DNA from 2 places in the Maribacter sp. HS genome. Region 2 is predicted to be linked to the other one. Evidence: riboswitches for the same ligand, from Rfam matches in the RefSeq annotation. Region 2 holds a riboswitch; the other holds the start of a gene.
The links. A riboswitch is a leader RNA that binds a small molecule or an ion and turns the genes downstream of it on or off. The one in region 2 is predicted to bind S-adenosylmethionine.

Region 1: linked by a shared signal. The riboswitch ahead of VBZ51_RS11240 (Na+/H+ antiporter NhaC family protein) and the one ahead of VBZ51_RS15295 (homocysteine S-methyltransferase family protein) in region 2 are both predicted to bind S-adenosylmethionine.

Annotation. Positions count from the first base shown of each region.
Region 1 covers NZ_JAYLVV010000004.1:383,568-399,914, reverse strand. Annotated here, with positions in the region: gene VBZ51_RS11270 (NAD(P)H-binding protein) at 1-322, opposite strand, end outside; gene VBZ51_RS11265 (TetR/AcrR family transcriptional regulator) at 324-908, opposite strand; gene VBZ51_RS11260 (WG repeat-containing protein) at 1,085-2,656, shown strand; gene VBZ51_RS11255 (patatin-like phospholipase family protein) at 2,878-4,089, shown strand; gene VBZ51_RS11250 (DEAD/DEAH box helicase) at 4,193-5,509, shown strand; gene VBZ51_RS11245 (aminopeptidase P N-terminal domain-containing protein) at 5,519-6,874, shown strand; gene VBZ51_RS11240 (Na+/H+ antiporter NhaC family protein) at 6,942-8,237, opposite strand; SAM-I-IV-variant riboswitch at 8,289-8,385, opposite strand; gene VBZ51_RS11235 (arylsulfotransferase family protein) at 8,678-9,943, shown strand; gene VBZ51_RS11230 (hypothetical protein) at 10,183-10,926, shown strand; gene VBZ51_RS11225 (hypothetical protein) at 11,056-11,355, shown strand; gene VBZ51_RS11220 (outer membrane beta-barrel protein) at 11,477-12,334, opposite strand; gene VBZ51_RS11215 (cytochrome-c peroxidase) at 12,590-13,582, opposite strand; gene VBZ51_RS11210 (hypothetical protein) at 13,516-13,800, opposite strand; gene VBZ51_RS11205 (vanadium-dependent haloperoxidase) at 13,951-15,405, opposite strand; gene VBZ51_RS11200 (TonB-dependent receptor plug domain-containing protein) at 15,576-16,347, opposite strand, start outside.
Region 2 covers NZ_JAYLVV010000006.1:78,657-95,003, forward strand. Annotated here, with positions in the region: gene thrA (bifunctional aspartate kinase/homoserine dehydrogenase I) at 1-1,706, shown strand, start outside; gene VBZ51_RS15240 (GIY-YIG nuclease family protein) at 2,034-2,342, shown strand; gene VBZ51_RS15245 (trans-sulfuration enzyme family protein) at 2,524-3,696, shown strand; gene VBZ51_RS15250 (hypothetical protein) at 3,765-4,292, opposite strand; gene VBZ51_RS15255 (RrF2 family transcriptional regulator) at 4,383-4,793, shown strand; gene VBZ51_RS15260 (DUF2061 domain-containing protein) at 4,993-5,256, shown strand; gene VBZ51_RS15265 (phosphoadenosine phosphosulfate reductase family protein) at 5,271-5,894, shown strand; gene cysD (sulfate adenylyltransferase subunit CysD) at 5,941-6,891, shown strand; gene VBZ51_RS15275 (sulfate adenylyltransferase subunit 1) at 6,974-8,221, shown strand; gene VBZ51_RS15280 (HEPN domain-containing protein) at 8,333-10,423, shown strand; gene cobA (uroporphyrinogen-III C-methyltransferase) at 10,427-11,230, shown strand; gene VBZ51_RS15290 (NAD(P)/FAD-dependent oxidoreductase) at 11,343-12,404, shown strand; SAM riboswitch class I at 12,564-12,673, shown strand; gene VBZ51_RS15295 (homocysteine S-methyltransferase family protein) at 12,753-13,757, shown strand; gene VBZ51_RS15300 (four helix bundle protein) at 13,808-14,155, shown strand; gene metH (methionine synthase) at 14,152-16,347, shown strand, end outside.

The DNA.
Region 1 (16,347 bases), on a different contig from region 2:
AAGTGTTGATTCCATTAGCCTTCGCCAATTTTGCCGCGGCTACAGGTATACCATAATCAATGTCTCTGTACAAAGATTTATCCGGAGTCTTTTTTGCGGTGGTACCTATACAACAATAGACTTCATCACCGGTAAAATCATTTTTAAAGTGTTCCAATTCTAAAAGGTCACCTATATACTGCATCACTTTATTGGGCAAACCCTTTATGCTAGATCTTGAAAACAACTTTATGCTTTCATATCTATCATCAACAATAAGTTTCTCTAAAAGCAAGCCGCCCGTTAAACCAGAAGCTCCTAAAATAATTGCCGTCTTTTTCATCCTATTCGCATACTTTTATACTGCTCCAAGCTGCCTCAAAAGCTAGTTCCAATTGTTTGTCGTCCAAAACTAATGCACCACGATTTTGAGCAATGGTTAAAAAGGAAAGCGGATTTATAGCATAGGCATACAACATATAATCTGACATGGGTTTTATAACTCCTTCTTTAATTCCTCTTTTCCATAAATCTAACAACGGTTGTAAATGCCTTATCCCTTCTTGTCTGCTTTCTTCATCTATCATGGGCGTATTATCACATTGGGCCAAGAACATGGCGTATGCATCTTCTTTTAGTTTAAATTCAGCAATACGTTTCCAGATTACTTCAAAACCTTTTTTGACCGACATGGTTTCATCATAAGTAGCAAAAGCGTAAGCTGTATAACTTGATTTCACCTCTAAATATGTCTTGTTTACCAAATCTTGCTTGTTTTCAAAATAGAGGTAAATAGTGGCAGGAGAAACACAGGCCATTTTAGCAATTTTGCTCATAGGAGTTGCATGAAAGCCATCATTATTTACAAGCTCTATAGTTGCATTTATCAATGCGTTGCGTTTGTCTATACTTTTTTGAAGTGCTGCCATAATTTTATTTTCCTATACAAAGATATCGAATAAAAGAATGAACGTTCATTTTTTAATATAAGTTTGTGAAATTTAAATCCTTACTAAAGTTTAAACCTATTGTCGCAAATTGTATATAATTTCTTTAACGCGTTTACGTTGTTACAATAATATTAAACTTAACCCAAACAATTTTTATGAGATTACTTCCTTTCCTAATCGCTTTTATATCTTTAAGTTCGGTATTTGCACAAGATAAATATGTTACTATAGACTTACAGTATCACAAACCTACCGATGAATTAAAAGAGAAAATTATTAATGCCAAATACGAACCGGGTTCAATTTTTATTAATAACTATCTAACAATAAAAAAAGATAATCAAAGCACATTTACCGATAGTTCGGGAAACATTTTAAAAAATCTATACGATTTTAAAACGGAAATGTCAACCAACAATATTTTCTTCACGGGAGATATAGTAACCGGTATTAACGATTACGGCAAAAAAGAAAATGACAAATTTATAAATCTACATGCAGTTGATGCCTCTGGCAATAAAATTGACAGTGAAATCAATTCAAAATCAGAATATTATTTTTCATCCAATATGTCTAGGGTCTATAAGCACTATTTCAGCAAGGACCAAGATTATTTTACTATACACTATAATAAACCAGATCCTAGTAAGGGCTGGGGATATGATTTACAGGAAGGTTTAATGAATGGCAAAGGAGAAATTATTATAGAACCTAAATACAAAAGCGTAAAACAAATTGAAAACGATTTTTTTATTGTTACCGATGGAGATAACTCCAAAAAAGTAATTAATCTAAAGGATATGAGTTCAATACCAGCTAATTTTAGTGATATTTTCTCATTTAACGACGTACCAAATGCACAAAGATTGGATCCATACCTATCCTTTAATGAAAAAATAATTGCGGAAGATGCAAATTCAAAAGCTTGGGGCATTTATAATTTAAATACCAAAAGCTGGGAAGTACCCGCCATTTACCAGCAACTAATTCCTGTTAATACATTTAGACAAGTTGATGATAAAATGAGACACATACTATTTACAGATACCTTTATTGCCGTTAAAGATAACCAATGGGGTCTCATAAATAACACCAACAATACGATTATACCATTTGAATATGAAAAGGTAGAATACAATAACAAATATTTTAAAGTTTTCAATAAAGAAGGTAAAATGAATTACTTTGATACAGCATCTAAAACCTTGCTTTTCAATACATTCTATGATGACATTCACTACAACGTAGACGAACCTAGCTTAGCGGTATTAACTTTAAACCAAAATGTAGGTCTTTTTGATTTTGACAACAAGGTATTTTTTGTCGATCCATCTGAAGGGTTCAAAGGTTATGAATATGTGAACAAGTATAAACTTATATTATTGAAACGTAAAAATGCAGAAGGTAGAAGTGATAGGGCATTATTTTCTATTGAGAACAAAAAAATAATTTATAAAGATTTTAATGATTTTTACTATGCAGATAGAAATGGTAAATTTTCTAAAATCCTACATTTTGATGGTACCAGTTCAATAATAGACAATAATGGCAAAGTTATAGTACCTCCAGGCAATTATTACGGTAGACCACAATATCAACAAGGTGTATTCTTCTATTATAATAGTTCAAGTAAACGCGCAAAAGCAGTTCATTGCTATAAAAATAATGGTGAACCTATAGATGCCGCTACTTGTGCAGAAAAGTTCAGTAAGAAGAAAAAGAAATAACAAAATCCTTAAAATATCAAAAGCAACTATTCTTTAATAGTTGCTTTTTTTATTCGCATAACTTTCAACTTAAATAAAAACAACAAAACCTCATAAATTCTAAGAACATCCTATAACGGCTCTATCTGATAATTCACTAACTTTAAGATGTCAAATAAAGGTAGTTCCCACGTCCTTTTCATTTACTACAACATCTAACCTTAGTAGGTATTCCATAACACATGTATAAAATTCTATCTTTAGATGGCGGCGGAAGTTGGGCAATAATTCAATTGCTTACCTTAAAAGATCGTTACGGAAATTTAAACGGTCACCAAATACTTAAAAAATTTGATTTAATTATTGCAAACTCAGGGGGCAGTATCGTGTTGGCGGCATTGGCAGAAAATTATACATTAGATAAGGCAATTGCCCTTTTTAAGGAGAAAAGAAACAGGGAGCTTATATTTCATAAAAATACTTTTAAAGACCGCTATTTTCCGGTGGATTATCTCGGACTCTTCAATGCAGGTTTCGGACCTAAATATAGTGCCAAAAGAAAAAAGGAAGCGTTTGAGAGCTTATTTCCAGAAATCGATGAAATACAAATGGATGGACTTCCAAAACTCATTGGAAAGGATTCACTTAAAATTGTTGTTGCAACATACGATGCACTGAACAATCGTGCAAAATTCTTCAAATCGTTCTCATCGAATTCCGAAGGAGATGATTCCGTTAGACTTACACAGGCCATAAACGCTTCATCTAACGCTCCCGTACAATATTTTGATTTTCCTGCACGCTTTAAGGCTAAGGGTAGCGATATATTCTATGAGCTTTGGGACGGAGCCTTAGGCGGATTCAACAATCCTATTTTAGCGGGAATCATTGAAGCATACAAGCTTGGTGTTGACCTTAAGACCATTCGTGTAATTTCTCTTGGCACCAGCAATTCCTTAATGTCAGCAGATTCTAAAAGGGACTTTTGGAACTGGAAACAAATTGCGCTTCAATTCAGAAGAAAGAAATTCCATTTTTCAAAATGGAAACCTCAATTTAATTTTTTTAAAGAAACGGTACTGCACCAAGCTAAAACCATATTATATCAACCGCCAGACACCGCCAATTACATTGCTATGATGTTCTTAAAAGCTGCAACGGGCAATAAACCCAATGAGCAGATTATTAGATTATCTCCTTTAATACATTATGATAGCCATAGTTCTGAAGAAATTATTCCATTGATCCAACAGCTCTATAAAATGGATATGGACTTAACTACAGATGAAGAAATCGATAAATTAATAAAGTGTTTTATTGGTTGGAAAAACGGACTGATCTATAATCAGCCTATTGAATTTAGAGTAGAACGTAGTAATGACCTTCTGTTCTTACAGGGCGATAAATGGTACAAAGAAGGTATGGATAGGTGGATTACTTGGGAACAAATATAAATAAGTGATCATATCTTCTAATTAATATGAATTTACAAAATCGTTTCCACCGATTATATCCGCCCCTAGCCAAAGTGTACCTATCTTTGTTTAAAATCATTTTATGCCAAGCCAATTTTCAGATTTAGGAATTTCTACGGATTTACAAAAAAGTCTAGATGAATTACAGATAACCGAACCCACCACTATTCAGAAGAAATGCATTCCTATAATTTTGGACAAAAAGGATGACCTTGTTGCCTTAGCAAAAACAGGAACTGGAAAAACCGCTGCTTTTGGTCTACCATTATTGCAATTGATAAACAGCAAAAGTACAGCTGTACAAGCTGTTATTTTAGCACCAACAAGAGAATTGGCACAACAGATTCATGCCAACTTAATATCGTATACATCAAATAATACTGATATTTCCATTGCTGCTTTATGTGGTGGTATTCCCATTAAACCTCAAATAGAGGTACTTAAAACTCCTACCCAAATTATTGTCGCTACACCTGGTAGATTAGTTGATTTAGTAAAACGCGAAGCTTTAGATATTACTAAACTGAAGTATTTGGTTTTAGATGAGGCCGATGAAATGGTAACTGCATTAAAAGACGATTTAGATACCATTATTGCTAGCATACCTAAAGCTAGACGCACTTTTCTATTCACTGCAACCATGTCCGGTGCCATTAAACAAATGGTGCAAAATTATATGTCCAAACATGTGGTGCATATTGAAGCTGATATGTCTACCCTTGGTCATATAGGCATTGATCATAAATATTTAGTTGTGGAGCCCATTGAAAAACTAGATGTATTAACACATTTTTTGAATTCAAAAGAGGGGCAAAGCGGAATCATATTTTGTAAGACCAAGGCCGCCGTAAACAAACTGGCAAAAAAATTGGCTATAAATAAATTTTCTTCGGGAGCGTTGCACGGTAGTCTATCTCAACCTATTAGAGATCGCATTATGGGGCAATTTAGAGAGGGACACATTAAAATTCTTGTGGCTACCGATTTGGCTGCCAGAGGTATAGACGTTAAAGAATTGGGTTACGTAGTAAATTATCATTTGCCAGACACCTACGATGCTTATGTGCATAGAAGTGGACGTACGGCCAGAGCAGGGGCAAAGGGACTTTCTTTGACCATTTTACAAAAAGAGGAGGTTGCAGAAGTTTTCGATTTTGAGAAAGAATTGGGTATTTCTTTTTCTAAATATCAAAAAGCGGACGCCAAAAGTATTGAAGAGAACAACACTTTATTATGGGCCAAGAAAATATTTAAAACAAAACCGAACAGAGAAATTTCAGATGAACTTAGAACGAAAGTTAAAACGGTATTTCACCATTTGACTAAAGATGAACTCGTTGAGAAAATTTTGGCACATTACCTAGCTGAGCACAGCACTTCTGATAACCAATCTAAGTAAAAGTAGAAAATGAAAGTAATTTTAACATGTTTAGTATCAATTTTAGCTATGGTGGTTGTAAATGGTCAAACACCGGTGCAATCTTATTTTGAGTGGACTAATTTACCTTTTACAAAAGAAGAATTAAACACTAGACGAGAAAATCTGATGACTGAATTAGCCCAATTAAATAAAAAGGGGCTAGTATTAATTCCCGCGAAAGACGGATTTTCATTTGGTGAAACATTTAGGCAAACAGATGATTTTTATTACTTTACCGGTTTAGAATTGCCAAATGCCATTTTAGTTTTGAACTTGAATAATCAAAAAGTTATTATCTATACACCAGAACAGGATATCAGGTTTGAAAACAGTTCTAGAAAAAATGATTTTCCCGGAAGACCTCTATTATATGACAATAGTATCATAAACAGAACAGGTATCCCACTCGCTTCCATAGAAGATTTTACCAATCTGTTGAATTTAGAAAACTCCAATAAATCTAAAATATTAATCAATAACGGTAGACCTGGTGAAGTAAAATTTGCACCCAATGACTACATAGCTACCTATTCTCCTGTTCAAGTTCTTTTAGAGGCAATCAAAAAGAGACATACAGATTTAAGTTTTGAAAATATCTACGAAGCAATTGCCAAAGTACGTATGATAAAATCTGAAAATGAAGTAAAAATCTTAAAACAGGCGGCAAATATAACAGTTAAAGGTATTAAAGAGGCAGCAAAAGCTATAAAACCAGGAATAGACGAACGTTATTTAGAAGGCGTTTTAGAAGGCGATTTCAAGAAAAATGGTTCACAAAGGCTAGCCTTTGGGTCCATCATAAAATCCGGACCAAATTCTCATTGGCCCTGGAGAATTTTAGCAACACATTATAATCGGAGAAACCGTATTATGCAAAATGGAGATCTTGTTATTTTTGATGTAGGGTGCGAATATGAACAATACGTAAGTGATATAGGAAGAACATTTCCGGTTTCTGGTAAATTCACAAATGAACAAAAAGAGATTCTGATGATGGAAACCAAAATTGCTGATGAAATTATTAAGTTTTTAAAACCAGGAATAACCTTTAAGGATGTGCAGAAATTCACCAATACCATTATTCCTGAACACTCAAAAAAATATATGCAAGTAGGTTTGTTTTTTGGTCACCATTTAGGCTTATCAACAGGCGATCCAAACTTATCGAATGCACTTTTAAAACCAGGCATGGTATTTACTGTAGAGCCGTGGTATTATAATCATGATAACAATATTTCAGTATTTACAGAAGATATGATATTAATCACGGAAGATGGTTGTGAAGTGTTAAGTTCGGACTTACCTAGAACACCTGAAGATTTAGAGAATTTGATGAAAAGTTAATCGCTACATTTTATTATACCTTATTTAAATGCTATTGAGAATGTTTTTTAATATTCCTGTAGGCTATTTACTTTTTAGATTTTAATCCTACAAACAACACAGTAGACACCAATAATAACAAAAGGTACCAAGTATTACCTACAAGGTCCAAATAAGTTATACTACCCTTTGCAAAGCTCAAAATCATAAGTACTTGAGCTCCATAAGGCAATAACCCTTGAGTTATACAAGCAAAAACATCTAAGATAGATGCTGTCTGTTTGTTCTCTAAAGCATACTCATCATTAATAGATTTAGCAATGGGTCCAGATATAATTATGGAGACCGTATTGTTCGCAATTGCCATATTAATAGTTGATACCAATGTTGCAATACCAAACTGTGCCGACTTCTTACTTTTTACAAAAGTTTTAATTTTTAATAGTATAAACGCTATACCGCCATTGTACGTCACCAAAGCGGCCAAACCACCCGTTAATAATGATAAAAGAAATATCTCCGTCATATTGGTAAAGCCTGTATATGATATTCTTGTAAATTCCAACACGGTGAAATCACCATAAAAGACACCTAAGATTCCAGCCGAAATTGCGCCCAATACAAGCGTCACAAAAACGTTCACACCTATTACTGAAAGTATAATTACAATTAAATAAGGCAAAATTTTAAGAATGGAATAATGATACTCTTCCATTTCCATTCCTACGGTATTCATGGTTAGACCTTCATACATTAAAATGGCCATACTTATAATGGCAGCAGGTACAGCTATTTTGATATTCGCCTTGAACTTATCACTCATTTTTACGTTCAGTGATTGTGTAGCAGCAATGGTGGTATCTGAAATTACCGATAGATTATCACCGAACATGGAACCTCCTAACAAGGCACCGCACAAAATACCCAGCGAAAAATTACCAGTATCCGCAAAACCAATTACAATTGGAGCCAGCGCTACTATAGCCCCTACAGAGGTACCCGTAGAAATAGACAAAAATGCAGCAATTACAAACACACCTACATATATATAGTGTCCGCTGATAACATCCAGACCTAAATGAACAATAGCATCTACACTGCCCATAGCTTTGGTTGTCGCTGCAAATGCTCCTGCCAATAAGTATATAAGACACATGGTCAAAATTTTATCATTACCGCACCCTTCTAAAAGAATGGCAATTTTCTCCTTCATAGATTGCTTAAACATGAGAAATGCTACCAGTATACCAGCAATTACGGCAATAGGAGCGGGTAGGGCATAAAAATCATTTTGAAAAATGCCTACGCCTAGAAATATTGCAATGAATATTAAAAATGGAATAAGTGCCTTTGCATTGGCTGTTACAGCTTTTACTTGAGTCATATATGGTTATTTGTAGAATCACGTTTAGAGCTATAGCAAATACAAGAGGAAGGATTTAACGTTTTTTCCAAGGTATTGGCTTATCGCTTTTAGCACCTTGCTCGTTATTGCAGGTTGCTATCTCTATTTGAGATTCTTGATAATTTAAGGGCGCAAAATTAATAAACCATCAGTACATAAAATCAAAAATTATACTAATTATATCTTAATTTAAACCGTTTCGACCAATTACAGAAAATGCCATTTTAAGATGACAAAAGGCTAAAAAATTTCACTTATACAATAGGGGCTTTTACTGAATTATACGCTCCATTCGCTGAGAAGCTTCATTCTCATTTAAACTTCGAACTACATTTAAAATCTAAACGGAGACTGGTATCTATACCTACTTAGATGCTTAAACCGTATAACAACCCTAAAAATTAAAATCGATGAGAAAAATGAATCTTAACTTAGGAACAACTGCATTATTTGTATGCCTGCTTTTCTTAACCTCTTGCAGTAATGATTCCGATGATGTTTCAATCACCGAAGAAGAAACAACAGATGATACTAGCGACACCAATGAGGCAAGTAGTACTGTGGACAGTGACTCCTATATTTTAGCCGTTGCACCAGACAATGGGGTATATTTAATTGATCATGATGGTAATACTTTATTTGATTGGGATTTCAATGGTGACCAATTGGGTAATGATGCCATGCTTCAATCTGATGGCAGCTTGGTAGCTACGATAAAAGCTGATAATCCACAGATAACCTTTGGTGGTTATGGTGGCGGATTTAGAAAAATAAACGCAGACCAATCCATTGAATGGGAAGTGGACTATTCTACTAGTACCTACATCTCACATCATGATGTAAATTACTTATCGAACGGAAATATCATATTTCCCGTATGGGAAGAAGTAAGTGCTGCAGATGCTGCCGAGATGGGATTTTCGGGTAATTTTAATATTTACCCTGAAGCTATTATTGAAATGAATCCTTTAACCCAAGAAATAGTTTGGGAGTGGCATGCTACAGACCATATTGTTCAAGATTATGATGAAAGCAAATTGAACTTTGGTGTCGTGGCCGATGTTCCCAACCTTATTGACATCAATTATAATAATGATCAAACTGATGGTGACATTATGCATGTAAACGGTATAACCCTAGATGAAACGAACGACCTTTTATACATGACCGTTAACTTTTATAGCGAGGTTTGGGTTATTGATCATAGCACCTCAACAGAAGAGGCTGCCACCAATACCGGCGGAAACTATAATTTAGGTGGTGACCTGGTTTACCGTTTTGGAAACCCCCTTACTTATGACAATGTTGGTGATGTTACCATGAACAGGGTACATTATCCTAATCTTTTTGATGATAATAAGATGTTGGTATTTGTAAATAACAAATACGATAACCAGTCTGCAGTAGCAGAATACCAATTGAGTCCGCCTTATGAACTGGTAGCCGGTCAAGATAATGAGCCTGAATTAATATGGGAATTCACAGATACCGATTTATATAGTAATGGTTTAGGCAGTGGGGTTAGAATGAGCAATGGCAACACCCTTATCTGCGAAGGCACAGGTGCTATTTGGGAAGTTAATAGCGACGGAGATGTGCTGTGGAGATTTACAAATTACAATAGACCGTGGCGTGCGTATGCATTTACAAAAGACGACGATGCAATAACCGCATTAGGTCTATAATTAAAGATAGTTTTTTTGATTGATTGATTGATGACGAAGGGCTCCAATAGCAATATTGGAGCTTTTCTATTTTTAAAATTCATCTACATGATGAAATATAAGCAACTAGCATTGTTCAAATATGTAACCGGTAAAGGTTCAGGCATTCGCTTTAAATCTTATGGCATACACTTAAAATTCCTCTTAAGTCTTTGTTTTATCAATAGGTTTACCATTCCAAAATTACTAAGATCAAAAAAATGAAAATATATACTACGCTATTATTGTTATTTGGTTGGGCAATTGGGCAAGCTCAAAATACAGAGGATAATATTACTTATCAAAGCATTATAGACGCAGAACATATTATGGTCCAATTAAGTACAGCAGACCAAGCTACTATGATGTCTATGTTGCACCAGGGCTTTTACGTGTATTTTGATGTTAAAGGAAAAAAGAAGAAAAATGTTTCCATTCAATATCCAATCAATATTACTCCGCCAGAACGTCCAGAACGAAATGAAAGAGATAGCAATACTCGTAAAAAAACGGATGAACAAGAGCGGAAAGGACCGGACATGAACAAGCTATTGGAAGAAATGCCCAGAACGGCACGCTTTATTAATTTTGACCATGAAGAAGAATTTCATTTAGACCTAAACAATCTAGGTGTTACCATAAACTACAACTTTGACGAAGCTTCAAAAGAACTTCATTATCACTTAAAAATACCAAAAAATAGCATTGCTGATAATAACACCAAACTATCCAAATTATCCATTGGTATTGTGACTCCAAAAACTAAATCAGAAACAAAAACTGTGGGCTCAAATGTTAGTTTTGGTGCTGGAGGTCAAGGTGGTGGACCTGGAGGTGGCAGAGGTGGTCAAGGTGGTGGTCCTGGCGGTGGAGGTAGAGGAGGTTCTCAAGGAACACCACCACAAGATCAGCGACCAGAAGAAGTCTCCATTAATATTTGGTTTAAGGCCGATGCCAACAATTAAGTATTACAAAATTTTTCATCTATTGATTCTATAGATACGTAGTAATAATTACACTATTGGTATATATTGTTTTCACTTACTAAGAGGTAAATATACTTTTGTAACACATAAATATTAAAACACATAACCATGAAAAAAGTAATTGCAACGTTTATCATTATTGCTTCAATAACCAGTTGTAACAGTGTAAAGAACATGAACACCTCATCTATGTCCGATGCTGCTACATTATTAAGCTCACTAAGTTCTAATTCTACGGTACAGCAGGTGGCGAGCTTATTTAGCCTATTGGATACCAACAATGATCAAGCTATTAGCTCAACTGAAGCTATTGGCGAAGTTTCTGAAAATTTTGATGTATTGGACACTGATAATAACGCTAGCCTTAATTTAACCGAATTGGAAGGTATACTTGGTTTGTTAAAATAAAACCTTCCATATAAACGTATTCCCCCTAATACGTTTATTTTCATTTTGAGTTATTTGCTAAGAACCCCCTGTTTAAGATAAACAGGGGGTTCTTTTTTTGTAGAAGATTAATAATGAAAACTTAATTCGTTGCTTTATTAAATTTGTAAGTAATACCAATATTTAATCCAAAAGAAGAGTATGGTACTTTTTGGGACAGTTCTTTAGAAGTATCAGTATTGGTATTCGAGAGGTTATCTACGTACGTAGTAGTTCTATCTACACCTTCTGGCAAATTATCAATGGTATATAGCCCACTAACCGCTACAGTACCATCAGGTAGTTTTACATCTGTATTGAATTCGGATATTTCAGAATCTTTACGCTTTAAACTAATACCGTAATATTCAGCTTCTACAAACAGGCTAAAATTATCATCTAAATCATATTTATATCCAAGAGCTCCCACGAACCCTAAAGGAAAATGTCCATGAAAATCCTCTTTATAGTTCGTTTCGGAATAAGAGCCTTCCGGTACACCAAAAGCCTCGGCTTCGGCTTCAGAAAAAACAGATTTTTGATAAATGACACCTTCCGTTTTACCTCCCAATTTTAATAATGCTCCAAAACGTCCATATATATTATTGGTAAATTTATATACCACAGATGCGGAAGCACCAAATGCCCTTGCCCTTGCAACAGCATTCACTTCTGTATCCGGTAGACTAACAACAGAAATATCCTGGTCAGCACCATGCAAATAACCTACTCCAAGATCAAAACCGAAAGAGTCGTCAAAAAAATAGGTGCCTCTAAGTTGAAAGTTTGTGCCTTCTCCATAACTGCCATATGAGTTTTCTGTTTCCGTTGTCGTAATTCGTTCTCCCAATTTCATACCTGCACTTCCAACGGCATAACCAGAACTTGCCGAGACTTGCCATTGCCCATATGCCGTTGTGCTAAAAATTGCCAACACAGCTATTAACATTTTATACTTCATAATTCATTTTTTATGTATTAGATCAAGTAAATTTCATTCTAATCATTAAACCCAATTTTTCTTAAAAACCTAATAAATATTACGCTTAACACTTGCTAGAGTGCGTATAAAAGAGGTAGAATAAGAGTTTTAGTATTGAGCTTTTTTTAAATTGAACGCCAAATTTACATCAAACCAATAATACAGCTTAGCTTAAAAGATTTTTTAACTAATTATATTAATTTGAATTATAAACCTATTGAAATAAATGAATGGTTAATCCTCTATAAACGGATCGGCATATTTCTCATCAATGATAAACTCTGTATCGGTCAAGGTATGTAGAAAATCAACTAATGCTTGTTTGTCATTATCGGATAAGTTCAATCGGCGAACGTTATTACCTTGCGTAAGTCTATTATCCAAATTTGGGTTGTTCTGTACACCGCTATTGTAATGCTCAATAACCTCTTCAAGAGTTTCAAATCTACCATCGTGCATGTAAGGTCCTGTTAAAGCAATGTTTCTTAAAGATGGCACTTTAAATTCACCCAAATCATTATTATTACCGGTTATACCGCCCACGCCCGGATCTGTAATAGTAGCATCTAGCCCGTTGTTTCTAGCAGCATCACCCACAAAAACATTGGTAGCATGACAATCAAAACATCTGGTCTGGTTGCTCATAAAAAGTTGCTTACCTCTATTTTCTGAATTTGTAAAATTTGGAAAGTTGTCATCTATATCGTTTACTTGTGCCAAACCTTCATCAAATTTAGATTCATATGAAACCATAGAACGTATAAATTGAGATAATGCCAATGCTATACGCTCACTGGTAACATTGTCATCACCGAAGGCATTAGTGAATAAAGCTTCATAATAATCTACGACCGACAGTTTTGCTTCCAATTCAGGCAAAGTTAGTCCCATTTCCAAAAGGTCTTGAATTGGAACCAATGTTTGCTCTTCTAGACTAGCCGCTCTTTCATCCCAAAAAAATCTTCCATTTTCATAAAACCTGGCATTTGCCAGCCCCATTGAATTTCTTGAAGTTAATTCACCATTAAACCCTGTACTTAAGGCAGTAGGATCAGAAAAACCATGTTCTTGAATATGGCAAGACGCGCAAGAAATAGTATTGTTCCTAGATAAATTAGTATCATAGAACAACACCCTGCCTAAAGTTGCTCCGTTATCTGTTATTTCGTTATTGTTAGGGGTATTATCTTCATTTCTAACATCATTATCCAAGAAAAAATCTGGCAAAAGTATATTGGCATAATTGAAAGGAGAATCGGCAAGGCTAATATAGATGAATCAATGGTAAGGTCATTAGTATTTTCTTCATTATCATCAACAACCGTATCATTATTTTCATCATTGACCAATAGTTGTTCTTCTTCGGTTATATCTATATACTCATCTTTACTACACGAACTTAAAATAATCACTAGTAAGCAAATTGGGACAAAACACTTTTTCATATTACATTGTTTTTTAAAAGATTGATAAAAATTAAAAAGTAGTTTTCTGTCATGGAGGTCAAATAAATTAGGGTAGGGTAACGGTAGAAATATGGTATTGCAAAAGCTTCGCCATTACTGGCGAAACTTCTACAATCCAAGGGTTAAGAATTAAAAATTAGGGGATAAACTAAAGTTGTTCACTGCGGCTGAAATCTCATAACCTAAACGAGCGCCTTCATCGCTATCAGCTTGTATATGTACACCCAATGGTATCCTAGAATATCCATTTTCTTCGGCCATTTCCGTAAAAGAACTGAACCTTCTAGGGGTGCCATCAAAATCTGATCTTCCGGCATGGGTTCTATCGGTAAAGTTAATGGCGTCTCCCCCAAATATGTCTATAAAAACTCCCGATGCCGCCGCTGCAAATGTAGCATGCCCTGACGGGTAAGCCGGAAAAGCTGGATTGGGGCTGGAAATGAATCGTGCTAAATTTGTTTGAAAATCATCGTTGATGTACTCCAGAATAAATCTACTTGGTCTTTCTGAATTATAGGTGTATTTATCATCCCAAGCAGAAACCGCAGCATCATTAGTTGCAAAACCAAGCTTCAGCAACAACTCCAATGCTTGTTCAAAATCCAAGTCTTCCTGTTCAATTAATTGATTGGCAATGGAAAACTGCCTACCAGGAGGACTCATCATTAACCCTTCTACATCATCTGACCAAAATTCGGCTATCCAAAGATCTTCGTTATCTGATAACCTAGCGGTTGTAGCAGAAATCTCAACTTCTTCCATTTGCTCATAATAGCCACTATTTCTATTAGTGTTGTGGGAAAATGGCGGCGGTGTGCTAGAGGTCTGTTCCGGACTGATCACAAATGTTCTTACCCTGTTCCAATAAGGAAACCACGCACTTTCTCCTTCAGATGCCGCCCATAAGCCTTCACCAACAGGTGCTACATATGATGCAGGATTAGGATCTAACTGTTGAGATTCTGCTTCGGTATCGGTTTGGCTATAGGCAATTACACTTTCTGCGACCAAAGTCCCCCATGCTATGGAATTCTCAATTTCTTCTTGTGAAAGTTCTTCCGTTAGTTCATCTGCCAACTCATCCTCTAAAGTTGCAATACCCGTTTTTGCATTATTGGAAACACTGAACATAAAATGGTCCATTACCAAGGCATAACATGTGTTAAGTGCCAAATTTCTATCTACGTTATTTGCTCTTTCATCTAAATCAAGATTAAAGCCCTGTAATTGACCTTGTGTAGATCCATAACCATCCATATCCGCTACGGCAGTTTCGTACCCGGCCAAATGAATGTAGGCTAAAGCTCTTGCTGTAGTATTAGGTCTTAAGCCATCAGTATATCTATCCAAAACCAGCCAAAGATCATTCCAATCCACAATTAATTGCACAGTCTCCTCAGATGGGTTCAAGCCATTGTTACGGTTATTTTGCCTTCTAGCGGTCAAAGAGTCTTGGGCCACTGTTTCAAAATCATCTGTGTCCGTTTCACTAATTTCAAGTACGTCTAACTCATCTTTTGCACAAGCCTGTAGTAGGATCACCGATAGGATAATCAACACCCATCTTAAATTATAATTTCTCATAAATTTCTGTATTAAAGGTTAATGTTTAACTGAAGGCCTTTTGTGCCTTTCCCTTAATACGCTGAGGTAGTACATATACCCAACCCTCTTTTTGAAAAAAAAATAAAATCTATTGATTTACTACCTAATTAATGGAAAAACCCAAGTAGTATTTGAAGTATAATTAGTTATTAAAAATGTATGCTGAACTGTAGGTTGGGGGCAAAACCAATAGTTTTACGATAAGGTTCATCTACTGGTGGTTCATTTTGAAAAATATTGACAATATTGTCCTGATCAAATAAATTAACGATTGACAAGCCCACAATTCCTTTCCAACTTTTCTTAGTGTTCGTAAAGCCATACGTGGCAGAAACATCAAATTGATGCATACTTGGAAAACGTTCTGTATACGCTATATCCAAACTATTTTGTGAGGTATTGCCATCTTCATCAAAATCTGGAACAACTACCGGCATACCTGAAAAGTAACCCCAGGTCACCGCCAAATTAAAAGGATCTAAGTGCCATAAACCCGTAACGTGTAAGATATGGCGTTGGTCAAAAAAAATGGGTGAATCGGTATCAAATTCGGTATCTACCTCACTTAATGAATAACTGAATAACGATTCAAAATTATTCCAACGCTTTTTTATAAATAGATCAGCCCCAACACTTGTTAACTTTCCTTCTTCAAGTATACTGGTATTAGTTTGCACGGTTACGTTTTTCGTATTTCTACTGTACAATTCTACATCAAACAGCCAGCCCGATCTATTGTATAAAGCTCCTATCATGGCTTGGTAGCCCTCTAAAACGGATGTAGTTGCATCTGGCAGATACCAAAATTGAGATTGATCATTAAAATCATCAAAATCGTCACGTAGTTTTTTTTGAATAAATTGATGTGAACGACCGGCAGATGTTTTTAAATACAATGCATCACTAAGACTTATATTTACT
Region 2 (16,347 bases):
ACCTGTCTTATGAAGAAGCAAATGAGCTCGCCAATTTTGGAGCAACCATTCTACATGCCAAAACCATAATTCCCTTAATTGAGAAGAACATTCCGTTACGTATTTTAAATACCTACAATGATGATAATGAGGGTACTTTAATAAGTGCCAAATCCAGTAAAGAAGGTATAAAGTCGCTCTCGGTTATAGAAGATGTTGCCATGATTAATATAGAAGGTCGTGGCTTGTTAGGGAAAGTAGGGGTAGATGCCCGTATTTTTAAAGCCTTACAATCTAGCAATATTAGTGTGAGCATTATTTCCCAAGGATCATCCGAAAGGGGAATAGGACTTGTGGTGAAAAAGGATAAGGCAAAAAGGGCAAAGCTGGCACTGGAAAATGAGTTTAGCAACGACTTTGAATCAAAAGATGTAAATATGATTACGGTGATGGATGATGTGTCTATCATATCTATCGTAGGCCAAGATTTAAGCACTTTTCACAATCCGTTCAATGCATTGATCAAAAACCAGATCGTGCCGTTGTTGTTCAATAATACGGTATCTGGCAAGAACGTAAGTTTGGTGGTAAAGAAATCAGATTTGCATAAGGCTGTCAATGTTATGCACGGTCAGGTGTTCGGCATCAGTAAGAAAATTAATATTCTGATTTTCGGTCACGGTAATGTAGGCGGTACTTTGATAGAACAGATTTTAAAATCGGCTAAGTCCATTAAAGAGCGCAAGAAATTAGACCTAAGGGTTTTTGGAATTGCAAACTCTAAAAAGATATTGTTGAATGAAAAGGGTATTGCCAAGAATTGGAAAACACATCTGGAGCAGAAAGGAAAACCGTATAAGGTTGATGATGTCTTTGAATTTGCAAAGCGTCACCATTTGGAGAATCTTATTGTAATAGATAATACGGCAAGTAAAGATTTTGTTGCCAACTATTTTGAATTTGTAGAGCATGGTTTTGATATTGTGTCATCTAACAAAATTGCCAATACCTTGCGTTACGATTTTTATCAGTTACTGAGGGAAGAATTGCAAAAAAATCAAAAGCAATATCTGTACGAAACCAATGTAGGGGCAGGATTGCCATTGATTGATACCATTAAGTTATTACATTTGTCCGGAGAGAATATAACAAGGATAAAAGGCGTGTTCTCAGGTTCTTTAAGTTATATTTTCAATACATTCTCAGAAGTGGATGTACCTTTTTCATCGATATTGAAAGATGCAATGCAAAAAGGATTTACGGAACCAGATCCACGTGAAGATCTTTCAGGAAATGATGTTGGGCGTAAATTATTGATTTTAGCACGTGAGCTAGATTTGCATAATGAGTTTGCAGATATCAATATTGAAAACCTGATACCTAAAAAACTGCAAGATGGTGAGGTAGATTTCTTCTTACAGCATTTAGAAGTGTTGGATACCAAGTTCAATGAAATTAAGAAAAACCAAAAGCCAGATCATGTATTGCGTTATGTAGGTGATCTGCATGGCAATCTTCAGAAAGAAAAAGGAGTGTTAGATGTTAAATTGGTCTCCGTACCAAAAGAAAGTGCCCTAGGGCAAGTAAAAGGGTCGGATTCCATAATAGAGATCTATACGGAATCTTACGGTGAAAATCCGTTAGTAATACAAGGTGCAGGTGCTGGCGCAGCAGTAACCGCAAGAGGTGTCTTTGGTGATATATTGCGAATTGCGGAGAAAGGATGACTTCGGCTCCGCTCAGTCACCGCGTACCAATATTTGTTAGGTAAAAGGCTGGCAGCTGAGATAGCTGAATCCAAATTATAGTAATAAAAATAAGAAAGTTTAATGTTGGTGGCTGAGTGTATATTTGTTAGGTAAAATATTTGTGCCTGAGATACTGAATCCAAATAATAGTAATAAAAATAAGTAAGTTTAATGTTGCTGGCTGAGCGTATATTTTTTAGGTGAAAGATTTGTGCTTGAGATAGCTGAATCCAAATAATAGTAATAAAAATAAGTAATTTTAATGTTGGTGGCTGAGCGTAGCCGAAGCCAATAAATGATAATTGTATGTCAGGATTCATGTATATTTTGGAATGTTCAGACGGAAGTTATTATACTGGTAGTACAAAAGACTTAGATAAAAGAATAGTAGAGCACCAAGAAGGTAAAGGGGCTAATCATACAAGATTAAGATTACCTGTGAAGTTGGTTTATGTAGAAGAGTATTTAAGAATTGATTCTGCATTTTATAGAGAGAAACAAATACAAGGTTGGAGAAGAGAAAAGAAAGAAGCATTAATTAATGGGGAATTAGGTAAGTTGCCAGGTTTGGCAGAATGCCAAAATGATACACATTATAGATATTTTAAAGAATAATAAAATGTCAATTCGGCGGAGCTTGACGGTCAGCATAATAAAAAAGGTGGTATGTTTAAAATAGGTGGCTGAGCGTAGCCGAAGCCAAAATGGTTGAATAAAAGTAAGTAAATTGAAATAAGGTGGCTGAGCGTAGCCGAGATTAGGTGGCTGAGCGTAGCCGAAGCCAAAAAGTAAAGAAATGAAAAAGAACAACAATAAATTTGAAACGAACGCAATACGTACACAATTAAAACGAAGCGAAAATTTGGAGCATTCCGTTCCATTATATTTGACCTCTAGTTTTGTATTTGAAGACGCTGAAGATATGCGTGCTTCGTTTGCCGAGGAAAAAGATCGTAATATATACTCAAGATATTCTAACCCAAATTCATCTGAATTTATTGATAAGGTTTGTCAAATGGAAGGTGCGGAGAACGGATTTGCTTTTGCATCGGGTATGGCAGCTGTATTTTCTACATTGGCAGCATTGTTAGATAGCGGTGATCATGTGCTATCGGCAAGAAGTATTTTTGGTTCTACGCATTCGTTATTTACCAACTTTTTTCCAAAGTGGAATATTGATCACACATATTTTAAAATAGATGCCTTAGAAGAAATAGAGCGTTTAATTACTCCGAAAACAAAAATCATCTATGCGGAAACACCTACCAATCCAGGTGTTGATGTGTTGGATTTGGAGGAATTGGGTAAAATTGCCAAAAAGAATAATCTAATTTTAATCATAGATAATTGTTTTGCATCACCTTACTTACAACAGCCCATTAAATTTGGGGCGGACTTGGTCATACATTCCGGTACCAAACTAATGGATGGTCAAGGCAGGGTTTTGGCTGGTATTACCGTAGGTAGTGCAGATTTGATGGATAAGGTATATCGTTTCTCACGAATTACTGGTCCGGCACTTTCACCTTTCAATGCGTGGGTACTTTCTAAAAGTTTAGAAACACTGGCAATAAGAGTTGATAGGCATTGTGATAATGCTTTAAAGTTAGCCGAATATTTAGAAGCGAGCGATAAGGTAAATTGGGTAAAATATCCATTTTTAAAATCGCACCCTAAATATGAAATTGCAAAAAAGCAAATGAAAGCGGGTGGTTGTGTAGTAGCCTTTGAAGTTAAAGGCGGTTTAGAAGCGGGTAGGGAATTTTTCGATTCCATTAAACTATTGTCCCTTTCTGCCAATTTAGGAGATTCAAGAACTATCGTTACGCATCCGGCATCTACAACACATAGTAAATTAAGCGTAGAGGAACGTGCTGCAGTGGGCATATCAGATGGTACGGTCAGAATTTCTGTAGGTCTGGAACATATAGACGATATCATAGCGGATATTGCTCAAGCTTTAGGCTAAAGGATATTGTGATTAAAACAAAAAGCCCGGTACGTACCGGGCTTTTTGTTTGTTTTATATAAGGTGGGTTATTTTGTTAATGTCATATTATAAGTTGCACTAACGCTAGTTGTAGCACCAAAGAAATCTACAGTTTCATCCACTTCATATCGTAATGACATTTTACCATCTGTAAGTTCTGTAATGGTAAAGCCTACTTCTTCATCACCAGTGCCAAAATACAGGGTACTGCCATCTAGTCTCCATTCATCACTTTCAAAAAAGTCTTCACCGGTTTCTTCTTCAGTTGATGTTTCTCCCATAACCGTAGTGGTAATCACTGTGGTGTAAGAACCTTCACTGGTTACTATGTTAGGGTTTTCTGAAAAAGTAACTACGGTATCAAAATCTTTACCAACTGCGGTGAAAGTAGTGGGTATAGAAGTGCCGTCAAAATTAGTATCTGATCTACCATCTTTTGTTTCTAGGGCGGTCAGGTTCCAGGTACCCGTAATTTGAGATTCACTGGCGTTGGTAACAGCATCTTCATCATTAGAGCATGATAAGAACACCAAAGTAAATGCACTTAAAAGTGTAGATAATAATATTTTTTTCATGATTTGGATTTTTAGGTTGCCCAGTATTAACGCTAAAATTGTCGTCTTAAGTATTTCTTCGATATTTTATTATTTGGCTATCTTAGCATCATGCTCTCGAAAAAGACAAAATATGGTTTAAAAGCGCTTTCTTATTTAGCGGCGCAAACAGACAAGCAACCTGTTCAAATTTCAGAAATTGCTGAGAAGGAGAATATCTCCCAGAAATTCTTGGAAAGCATTTTGCTAAGTTTAAGAAAAACAGGTTTTTTAGGCTCTAAAAAAGGTAAAGGGGGCGGCTATTATCTTTTAAGGTCACCCGAAGAGATTTCAATGACCGATGTTATGAGAGTGCTTGAAGGTCCTATAGCGATGGTGCCATGTGTTAGCCTTAATTTTTATGAGACCTGCGATGATTGTCCCGATGAAAACACATGCTCCGTACATAAATTAATGTTACAAGTGCGTGATAGTGCCTTAGAGGTATATAGAAGCAATACTTTAAAGGATATCATTTCTTAGCGTTCAAAATTCATTCATTTTTTAGTTTACTGTAATTCAATATGTTGCGAAATATTAAATTTTTGCGTCCATTTGTTAATAATCTACTAAATCTATAGGGTAATGGAAATTTATCTGAATTTTTGGCGACTACTTTGAAAATATATACTATTTTTGAAAACTCTATTAAATTAGTAGGGTAATAAAAATTAAGTAAAAGATGATTGCAGATCAACTTGTTTTGAACAAAAAAGAGTCAAAGACTACCTATAAAGAAGATAAAACTTCAGAGAAGCCGCTACGTAGTATTGCAAAAGCGTTTAGTTGGAGAGTAATTGGTACGTTAGATACTTTGGTGATATCCTATATATTAACAGGTGAAATTTCTATTGCGGCTTCTATTGCCTCTATAGATTTTGTAACAAAAATGGTTCTGTATTTTTTTCACGAAAGAATCTGGAATTTAGTAAAGTGGGGTAAATAGAAAAGAAAAGGATTATGGCATTGACAGAAGCACAAGTTCAACAATTGAACGTTCAGTTTAAAGGGATACCACCTCAAGAAATTATTTCTTGGGCAGTAAAACATGCTCAGGTTCCTGTAGTAACTACTAATTTTAGACCGTACGAAGTAGCTATTTTGCATGCTGTTTCAGAGGTGAGAAAAGATATTCCTGTGGTTTGGTGCGATACGGGGTATAATACTCCTAAAACCTATAAACATGCAGAAGAGTTGACGGAAAGGTTGAATTTGAACATAAAATTATATGTACCAAAACAGACTACCGCACATAGAGATGCCGTAATGGGTATACCACAAATAGATGATCCTAGGCATGCAGAGTTTACCGAGCAGGTGAAATTGGAGCCTTTTAAAAGGGCAATGGCAGATTTTAAACCGGATGTTTGGTTTACTAACCTAAGAAAAGGGCAGACCGCACATAGGGATAGTTTGGATATATTAAGCCTAAGTAAAGATGGTGTATTAAAAGTGAGTCCGTTTTATCATTGGAACGATACTCAGCTAGATGCCTATTTGAAAAAATATGACCTACCTAACGAGCATAACTATTTTGATCCAACCAAAGTGTTGGCAAATAGGGAGTGCGGGTTACACAGTTAATCATAGGTAGTAGAAAAAATAAAGATAATTGATCTAAAAAAGTATAATGAGTAATACAAGCACGGAATTGGAGGCAACCCCTTCTTTAGACCTTTTAAAAGATACTTCTCATATAAATGCCCTTGAAAATGAGGCTATTTATATCATTAGGGAGGTTGCAGCTCAGTTTGAGAAGCCGGTACTTTTGTTTTCGGGAGGAAAAGACTCGATCACATTGGTACGTTTAGCACAGAAGGCATTTTGGCCATCAAAAATTCCTTTCCCTTTAATGCATATTGATACAGGTCATAACTTTCCTGAAACCATAGAATTTAGAGATAGATTGGTAGAGGAGTTGGGTCTGGAATTAATTGTACGTAATGTACAGGATTCTATTGATCAAGGTAAGGTGAAAGAAGAATCTGGTAGGTATTCAAGTAGAAATAGCTTGCAGACAACAACGTTGTTAGATGCCATTGAAGAATTTAAGTTCGACGCTTGTATTGGTGGAGCTCGTAGAGATGAAGAAAAGGCACGTGCAAAAGAACGTATATTTTCTGTTCGTGATGATTTTGGTCAGTGGGATGAGCGTAATCAGCGCCCAGAGTTGTTCGATATGTTGAACGGGCAAATAGAATTGGGGCAGAACGTAAGAGTGTTCCCTATTTCTAACTGGACGGAGCTAGATGTTTGGTCGTATATCAAAGAGGAGCAAATTGAAATTCCTTCCATCTATTTTGCACATAAGCGTAAAACCTTCTTAAGGGACGGTATGATCTGGTCTGCAGAAGATGGTATCGTTTTTAGGGAAGAAGATGAGGTAGTGGAAGAGCGTTTGGTGCGTTTTCGTACCGTAGGCGACATGTCTTGTACGGCAGCCGTTCTTTCAGATGCAGAAACGATCGATAAGGTAGTAGAGGAAATTAGGGATTCATCCATTTCAGAGCGTGGCGCGCGTATAGACGATAAGCGTTCAGAAGCGGCAATGGAAAAAAGAAAACAACAAGGATATTTTTAATCTGGTTGATAGTTGTTAGTTGTTCGTTGATGGTAGATCACGAATAAAACTAACAACCAACAACCGACAACGAACAACGAAATTGGAAGTACTAAAAATAGCAACAGCAGGTAGTGTAGATGACGGTAAAAGTACCTTGATTGGGAGAATATTGTATGATACAAAGTCACTGACCAGCGATAAATTAGAGGCAATAGAAAAGACCAGTAAGCAAAAGGGATATGATTATTTGGATTTCTCTTTGGCAACAGATGGTCTGGTAGCGGAACGTGAGCAAGGTATCACGATAGATGTAGCCCATATCTATTTCTCAACGGCAAAGAAAAGTTACATTATAGCAGATACACCTGGGCACGTAGAATATACGCGTAACATGGTAACTGGAGCTTCAACTTCACAAGCGGCGATCATTTTGATCGATGCACGTAAAGGGGTAATAGAGCAAACTAATAGACACTTTTTTATCAATAACCTATTACGCATAAAAGATGTAGTGGTAGCTATTAATAAGATGGATCTGGTAGACTATTCTGAAGAAACCTACAATGCAATTAAAGCTGATTTTGAGGCATTGATGGCAAAGAGAGATTATCAAGATCAGAAAATTACTTTTATTCCTGTAAGCGCGTTGAAAGGGGATAACGTAGTAAACTTGTCGGACAAGACCCCTTGGTATAAAGGGCAGTCTTTGTTAGAACATTTTGAAGCATTGGATAGAAAGGATATTTTCAATGTGGGTACACCACGTTTCCCGGTGCAATATGTTATCCGTCCAAAAACGGATGAACACCATGATTTTAGAGGATTTGCCGGTAAAGTATATGGTGGTGAATTAAGCGTAGGCGATGAGGTAGTGGCGCTTCCATCACAGACACGTTCTAAAATAAAGGATATTTATTTTCATGACAAGAAATATAAAACGGCATCAAGGAGATCATCGGTAACCATAACATTGGAAGATGAAATTAATTTGAGTCGCGGAGATATGTTAGTGAAAGCGGGTGACCTGCCAACGGTAGACAAGCAATTTACGGCAACAATTTCTTGGATGGATTCATTGCCTTTGGCAGCCGGTAATAAATATATTGTTCAACATGGTATCAATAAAGTATTGGCTAAGGTAGAGCAAGTGCACCATAAGATTGCTCCGGATTATTCTGGTATAGATGAAAAAACGGAGTCTTTGGGCATGAATGATATTGCTCAAGTGAGTTTCCGTTTAAATAAACCAATATTCTATGATCAATTTAAAAATCACAGAACAAACGGTTCATTTATATTGATCGATACAAAATCCAACAGTACCGTAGGTGCAGGATTCATAAGTTAATAAAAACATGTCAATTTTATATTGACTGTTTTTATTAAGTCTATAAAATCTATAGGCAAAATATAGTAATAATTTACATCGGTATTTATACTGAACATTTAATACTAAGCAATGCAAAGTTTTAGAACAGAATTAGAAAATCAGGTAGTTGAAAAGGATATTCTTGAATTGGAACGTAAAATTCATGAGTTTCATGGTGGCAAGCTAGATGAAGAAAAATTTAGAAGTCTTCGATTGGCACGTGGTGTTTACGGACAGCGTCAAGAAGGGGTTCAAATGATTCGTATAAAGTTGCCTTATGGTAAGGTGACCTCTAAGCAGTTGCTTCGTATTTGTGATGTATCGGACGAATATTCTACAGGTAGATTGCATATTACCACACGCCAAGATATTCAGATCCACTATGTGGATTTGAATAGAACGCCGCAGTTGTGGGCAGAATTAGAGAAAGATGAAATTACCTTAAGGGAAGCCTGTGGTAACACGGTACGTAACGTAACCGCAAGTGAAACGGCTGGTATTGATGTTGATGAACCTTTTGATGTTTCACCATATGCACACGCATTATTTCAGTATTTCCTTAGAAATCCTGTAAGTCAAGAAATGGGACGTAAGTTCAAAGTTTCTTTTTCCGCAAGTGATTCAGATACCGGTTTGTCTTATATGCATGATTTGGGCTTTATAGCCAAAATACAAAATGGTGAAATAGGTTTTAAAGTAATGCTTGGTGGCGGATTGGGTTCCCAACCACGACATGCGGATGAGTTGTATAGCTTTTTGCCTGCGGATCAAATAATTCCTTTAATGGAAACCGTGGTTCGTGTTTTTGACCGTTACGGTGAACGTAAAAGTAGAGCTAAAGCTAGAATGAAATTCTTGTTGAAAGATTTAGGTCTTGACGGATTTAAGGAGCTTTTGGCGGCAGAGAAAACGGCTGTACCTTTTGATACTTTTCCAATAGACCCAGAGGCATATCCTAAGGTAAAGGTGTCAGAATTAGAGGTTCCGGCAGTAGAGATTAGTGACGTAAAAGCTTTTGAACAGTGGAAATCTACCAACGTAATACCACAAAAACAACCAGGTTATGTTGCTTTGGGTATTAAAGTGTTATTGGGTGATTTCTATACGGATAAAGCACGTTTATTGGCAAACTTGGTGCAGAAATATGCAGCGGGTGAGTTAAGATTATCATTACGTCAAAACATTTTGATTCCTTTCGTAAAAGAAGAGAACGTAGCATTCTTTTATACTGAATTGGAAAAGTTAGGTTTTGTAGAGGCTGGTTATAATAAGGCTCTTGATATCACCGCTTGTCCAGGTACGGATACCTGTAACCTAGGAATTGCAAGTAGTACAGGAATTGCAGAGGAACTGGAAAGAGTGATAAAAACAGAATACCCAGATTATATTAATAACGATGATGTTGTTATAAAAATCAGTGGTTGTATGAATGCCTGTGGGCAGCACAATATGGCAAATATTGGTTTTCAGGGCATGTCCGTTCGTACAAAGGATAAATTGGTAGCTCCTGCGCTTCAGGTATTGTTGGGCGGTAGCAATGATGGTAACGGTAATGGTCGTTTTGCGGACAAGGTGGTAAAAGTGCCAAGTAAAAGAGGTCCGGAAGCATTGCGTTTGATCTTAAATGATTTTGATGCCAACGGTGGAGATCTATCGTTCCCGGATTATTATGCCGAAAAAGGACAAATGTATTTCTATGATTTTCTTACCCCATTATCATCAATAGATGATTTAACGCCAGAAGACTTTATAGATTGGGGTAATACGGAGCGTTATGAAAAAGCTATAGGTGTAGGTGAGTGTGCCGGTGTTGTTATCGACTTGATCGCAACATTACTTTTTGAAAGTGAAGAGAAAATTCAGAATGCACAAGAAATGTTCGATGCCGAAAAATGGTCTGCCAGTATCTATCACGCATATTCTTCTATGGTAAACTCGGCTAAGGCGATGTTGACCGCAGAAAATACAAAAGTGAATACCCACGTAAGTATCATTAAGGATTTTGATGAGAAATTTGTTGCCGATGGCAGAATTGCCGTAGCTGGCGGATTTGAAAAATTGGTACTTCAATTAAATCAGAACGAACCAACAAAAGAATTTGCACAATCTTACATAAAGGATGCGAAAGAATTTTTGGAAACTGTTGAAAAGTTCAGACAGCAAGAATTGGCAGAAGCATAGATAATGGCAAATCATTTACAACATATAAAGAAACCTAAATTGACCGTAGTTGGTGCAGGACCAGGTGATGTGGAGCTGATTACGTTAAAAGCGATCAGAACGCTGGAAAATGCCGATGTGGTTTTGTACGATGCTTTGGTGAACGAGGAGTTGCTGGATTATGCCAAGAATGCGGAATTGATTTTTGTAGGTAAACGCAAAGGATGCTATGCATATCAACAAGAGCAAATTAATGAGCTTATTGTAAGTAGGGCAAAATCTAACGGACATGTGGTGCGGTTAAAAGGAGGGGATCCTTTTGTATTTGGTCGTGGTTCGGAAGAAATGGAATATGCCGCTTCCCATGGGTTGCAAGTAGCCATGGTACCAGGCATATCGTCAAGTTTAAGTGTGCCTGCATATCAAAATATTCCGGTAACAAAAAGAGGTTCTTCAGAAAGTTTTTGGGTAATTACAGGAACTACAAAAGAGCATAAACTATCAACAGATGTTGCCTTAGCTGCAAAAAGTAGTGCTACGGTAGTCATATTGATGGGGATGTCAAAACTCCCTCAGATAGTAGAATTATTTAAGTCTGAAGGTAAATCGGAATTACCTATAGCTATAATTCAGAACGGAACACGAAAGAATGAAAAAATAGGAGTTGCGACTATAGATACCATAGTTGATGTGGTGGAGAAAGAAAAGCTTTCTAATCCTGCTATCATTATCATAGGAGAAGTAGTTAGACATCGTGAAGCGTTAGCGGAGGCAACTCATAAGTTTGCTGAAGAAAATGTCAGTTTTGTTGAAGTAAATAAAGCATAGCATATTTAGTAAAGGATAAGTATATAGAATAAGTGAAATTAAAAGAAGCTAAAAAGTAGTTGTATAGAATGATGTCAACTTTGTAGAATTACTTTTTACTAAAAAGAGAATTATGATTAAAACAGATATGCTCATTATAGGAGCGGGACCTACCGGATTGTTCACGGTATTTGAAGCAGGATTATTAAAGTTAAAAACGCATTTAATAGATGCATTGCCACAACCAGGTGGTCAGTGTTCAGAGATATATCCTAAAAAGCCTATCTATGATATTCCTGCATTTCCAGAAATTTTGGCAGGTACTTTGGTAGACAACCTTATGGAACAGATAAAGCCTTTTGAACCAGGATTTACCTTGGGAGAAAGAGCGGAAACGCTAGATAAGTTAGAAGATGGTTCTTTTGTGGTAACTACCAATAAAGGAACAAAGCACAATGCACCTGTAGTGGTAATTGCAGGTGGTCTGGGTTCTTTTGAGCCAAGAAAACCACCTATTTCTAATATTGTAAACTTTGAAGATACAGGTGTTTCCTATATGATCAAAGATCCAGAAGTATATCGCGATAAAAAAGTGGTTATTGCCGGTGGAGGTGATTCTGCCTTGGACTGGGCTATATTTTTGACCGATGTAGCGGCAGAAGTAACCTTGGTACACAGAAGGGATGAATTTAGAGGGGCATTGGATTCCGTTGAAAAAGCATCTGAACTGGCGAAATTGGGTAAAATCAAGTTGATTACCAAAGCTGAGGTAAAAGAGCTGCACGGTGAAAATGAACTTAAGGCAGTGGTTATTAAGCACACGGACAAGGAAAAAGAAGATACTTATTTAGAAGTGGATAATTTTATTCCTTTATTCGGTCTGTCTCCTAAATTAGGTCCTATAGGTGATTGGGGCTTGGAAATTCAGAAAAATGCCATTAAGGTAAATAACGCAAAAGATTACCAGACCAATATACCGGGAGTATATGCCATTGGTGATGTTAATACTTACGAAGGTAAGTTGAAATTGATACTTTCAGGTTTCCATGAAGCAGCCGTTATGTGTCAATATGCATACCAGCAGATCAATCCAGGTAAGCGCTTTGTAATGAAATATACTACTGTTGGTGGTGTTGAAGGTTTTGATGGTTCTAAGAAAGAAGCAAAGAAAGAAGTAGTGCAGAGTATCGCATAAATTATATTATTTGAGTAGTACGGCCTCCGGATGCTTTAGACGTGCGGGGGCTTTTTTTGTGACATTTTTTAAGAATTTCGTTGGCTAAAAAAACCATTGAAGTCTTGGTAAAGAGCGAGTAGTGCCGTTACTTTGCAATTCGTTCCTAATTAAATTGTATTGTTATCAAGAAAGGCGGAGGGACTAGACCCTGTGAAACCTTGGCAACCCTTTCCGTAATGGAAAAGAAGGTGCTACATTCTATCCTAATTCAAAAGGACAGATAACTAAAGAAAGAACATAATTACCTTCCTTTCCTTACTTGATATCATATATTTTAAAGCGAACAAATAATTTGTTAAGCGTAAAATGAAGGATATAAAAGAAATTTTAAAAGAGCGTATTTTAATACTGGATGGTGCCATGGGTACTATGCTTCAACGTTATAAGTTTACTGAAGAAGATTTTAGGGGAGAACGCTTTAAGGATTGGGAACATCCGTTGCAAGGTAACAATGATTTGTTGTCGTTAACGCAACCCGATGCTATAGCAGATGTTCACCGTCAGTATTTTGATGCTGGGGCAGATATTGTAGAGACCAATACCTTTTCCGGAACTACGATTGCTATGGCAGATTATTTTATGGAAGATTTGGTGTATGAGCTTAACTATGAATCTGCGCGTATTGCCAAAATGGTAGCAGATGAGTTCACTGCAAAAGAACCAAATAAACCTCGTTTTGTAGCCGGTAGTATTGGACCCACCAATAAAACGGCAAGTATGTCACCAGATGTAAATGATCCAGGTTACAGGGCTATTTCTTTTGATGAGCTACGTATTGCATATAAACAACAGGTAGAAGCTTTATTAGATGGTGGGTCGGATATTTTATTGGTAGAAACCATTTTTGACACCCTCAATGCCAAGGCGGCATTATTTGCCATAGAAGAAGTTAAAGAAGAACGAAATATAGATGTTCCCATAATGGTTAGTGGTACTATTACCGATGCATCCGGTAGAACGTTATCGGGTCAAACGGCCGAGGCATTTTTAATATCCATATCCCACATTCCTATTTTATCGGTTGGGTTTAATTGTGCTTTAGGTGCAAACCAGTTGGTACCTCATTTAGAGGTGTTGTCCACCAAAAGTGAACATGCGGTCTCAGCGCACCCCAATGCCGGTTTGCCAAATGCATTTGGAGAGTACGACGAAACTCCTGAGCAAATGGCGGAACAGATCAAAGAATACGCGGAAAAAGGATTGGTAAATATAGTTGGCGGTTGTTGCGGAACCACTCCGGAACATATTACTGCGATTGCTGAGGTGGTAGCCAAGTATGAACCTAGAAAGTTGACAGTTGTCGGTAAATAAATCGTTTTTCGTTGCTCGTTAATGGTTTATCGTGGTTTTTTAAATATGATATGGATTATAAAGAATTAGATATTTGGGTGCAGGCTAGGATGTTGGTGAAAACAGTATATGTTTTGACGAAGTCCTTTCCACAAGATGAGCAATTTTCTTTAACCTCACAGGTGAGAAGATGTGTTATATCTGTTCCTTCAAATATTGCTGAAGGTTGTGGAAGACAATCCAATAAAGAAACAATTCATTTTTTACATATTGCTAGAGGCTCCTTATTCGAGTTGGAAACCCAGTTGATTTTAGCAGGAGATTTAAATTATATTTCAGATACAGATATCGTTTTGAAAGAAATAGAAAGAGTGAAAAAGTTGTTGAACGGATTCATAAATTATCACAAGAAGTTATGAGTAAAGAGAACGAACAACGAACAACGAATAACGAACAACGTTTTCTAAAGCTTAGCGGCCTAGAACCCCTAATTGTTACCCCAGAAACGAACTTCATAAACGTTGGTGAGCGAACAAACGTTGCGGGTTCAAAAAAGTTTCTTCGTTTAGTAAAAGAGGAAAAGTTTGAAGAGGCGTTGGCAGTGGCTAGGGAGCAGGTTGAAAATGGTGCCCAGGTTATTGATATTAACATGGATGACGGATTGATCGATGGTAAACAGGCCATGGTGAAATTTTTAAACCTTGTTATATCGGAGCCGGATATTTCTCGTGTGCCAATTATGATCGACAGTTCTAAATGGGAAATCATTGAAGCTGGTCTGCAAGTTGTTCAAGGTAAATGTGTGGTAAACTCCATTAGCTTAAAAGAGGGCGAAGAGCAATTTATACACCACGCCAAACTCATAAAAAGATATGGTGCCGCGGTAATTGTTATGGCTTTTGATGAGGTAGGTCAGGCAGATAATTATGACCGTAGAATTGAAATAGCAAAACGTTCGTATGATGTTTTGGTGAACAAGGTAAATTTTGCACCAGAGGATATTATTTTTGACTTAAATATTTTTCCGGTAGCAACGGGTATGGATGAGCATAAATTAAATGCTGTCGATTTTATTGAAGCTACAAGATGGGTCCGTGAAAACTTGCCACATGCCAGTGTAAGTGGTGGCGTTAGTAATGTTTCGTTTTCATTTAGGGGCAATAACCCGGTGCGTGAGGCTATGCACTCGGTCTTCTTGTTCCACGCTATAAAAGCGGGTATGAACATGGGTATTGTAAATCCGAGTATGCTAGAGGTGTATGATGATATTCCTAAAGACTTATTGGAATATGTAGAAGATGTTATTCTAAATAGGAGGGATGATGCAACGGAGCGCTTGCTAGATTTTGCCGAATCTGTAGTTGGTAAAACCAAGGAAAGTAAAATAGATCTATCGTGGCGAGAAGAACCTTTACAAGAGCGTATTACCCGTGCCTTGGTAAAAGGTATTGATCAATATATTATTGAAGATGTTGAAGAAGCCAGGTTGGCTGCCAATAAGCCAATTGAAGTTATTGAGGGCAACTTAATGACGGGTATGAACGTGGTGGGCGATTTATTCGGTAGCGGAAAAATGTTCTTGCCGCAAGTGGTAAAATCTGCCCGAGTGATGAAGAAGGCGGTAGCTTATTTATTACCCTATATTGAAGAAGAAAAGTTATTGAATCCGCAAGTTGGAGATTCTGATAATGCCGGAAAGATTTTAATGGCAACCGTAAAGGGCGATGTTCATGATATTGGTAAAAATATTGTGGGTGTAGTATTGGCCTGTAACAATTATGAGATTGTTGATTTAGGCGTAATGGTGCCACCGGAAAAAATTATTGCGGCAGCTATTGAGCATAATGTAGATATTATAGGGCTTAGCGGATTAATTACCCCATCATTGGATGAGATGGTGCATTTGGCAAAGGAAATGGAACGTAAAGATTTCAGCATTCCGTTGTTGATCGGTGGTGCAACCACCAGTAAGGCACATACCGCGGTAAAGATTGATCCACAATATAAAGAGGCAGTAGTTCATGTAAACGATGCTTCTAGAGCGGTAACCGTGGTGGGTGATTTGTTGCAAAAAGAAACATCTACGAGCTATAAGAAAAGTATAAAAGATGATTATGATGTGTTTAGGGAAAAGTTCTTGAACCGTTCATCTAGTAAAACATATAAGCCAATTTCTGCGGCACGGAGAAATAAGTTTAAAATAGATTGGAAAACTTCTGAAATTGTAAAGCCGAACAAATTGGGTATTCAGGTGATCGAAGATTTGGATCTGAATGTTTTGGTACCCTATATAGATTGGACTCCATTTTTTAGAAGTTGGGAACTACATGGTAAATATCCTGCAATATTGACCGATGAGGTTGTTGGGGAACAAGCAACCGATTTATTCGCAGACGCTCAAGAGATGCTGAACAAGATAATTTCCGAAAAGAAATTAAAGGCTAAAGGTGTATTTGGACTGTTTCCTGCGAATTCCATTAATGACGATGATATTTTAGTCGATACTAGTTCAAGTTTAGAAGGGAATACAGGGTCGCCTAGCGGAGCCAAAACAGATGGGAACTATGCTTTCCGTACCCTTCGCCAACAATTGGAGCGTAGGGAAGGAGTC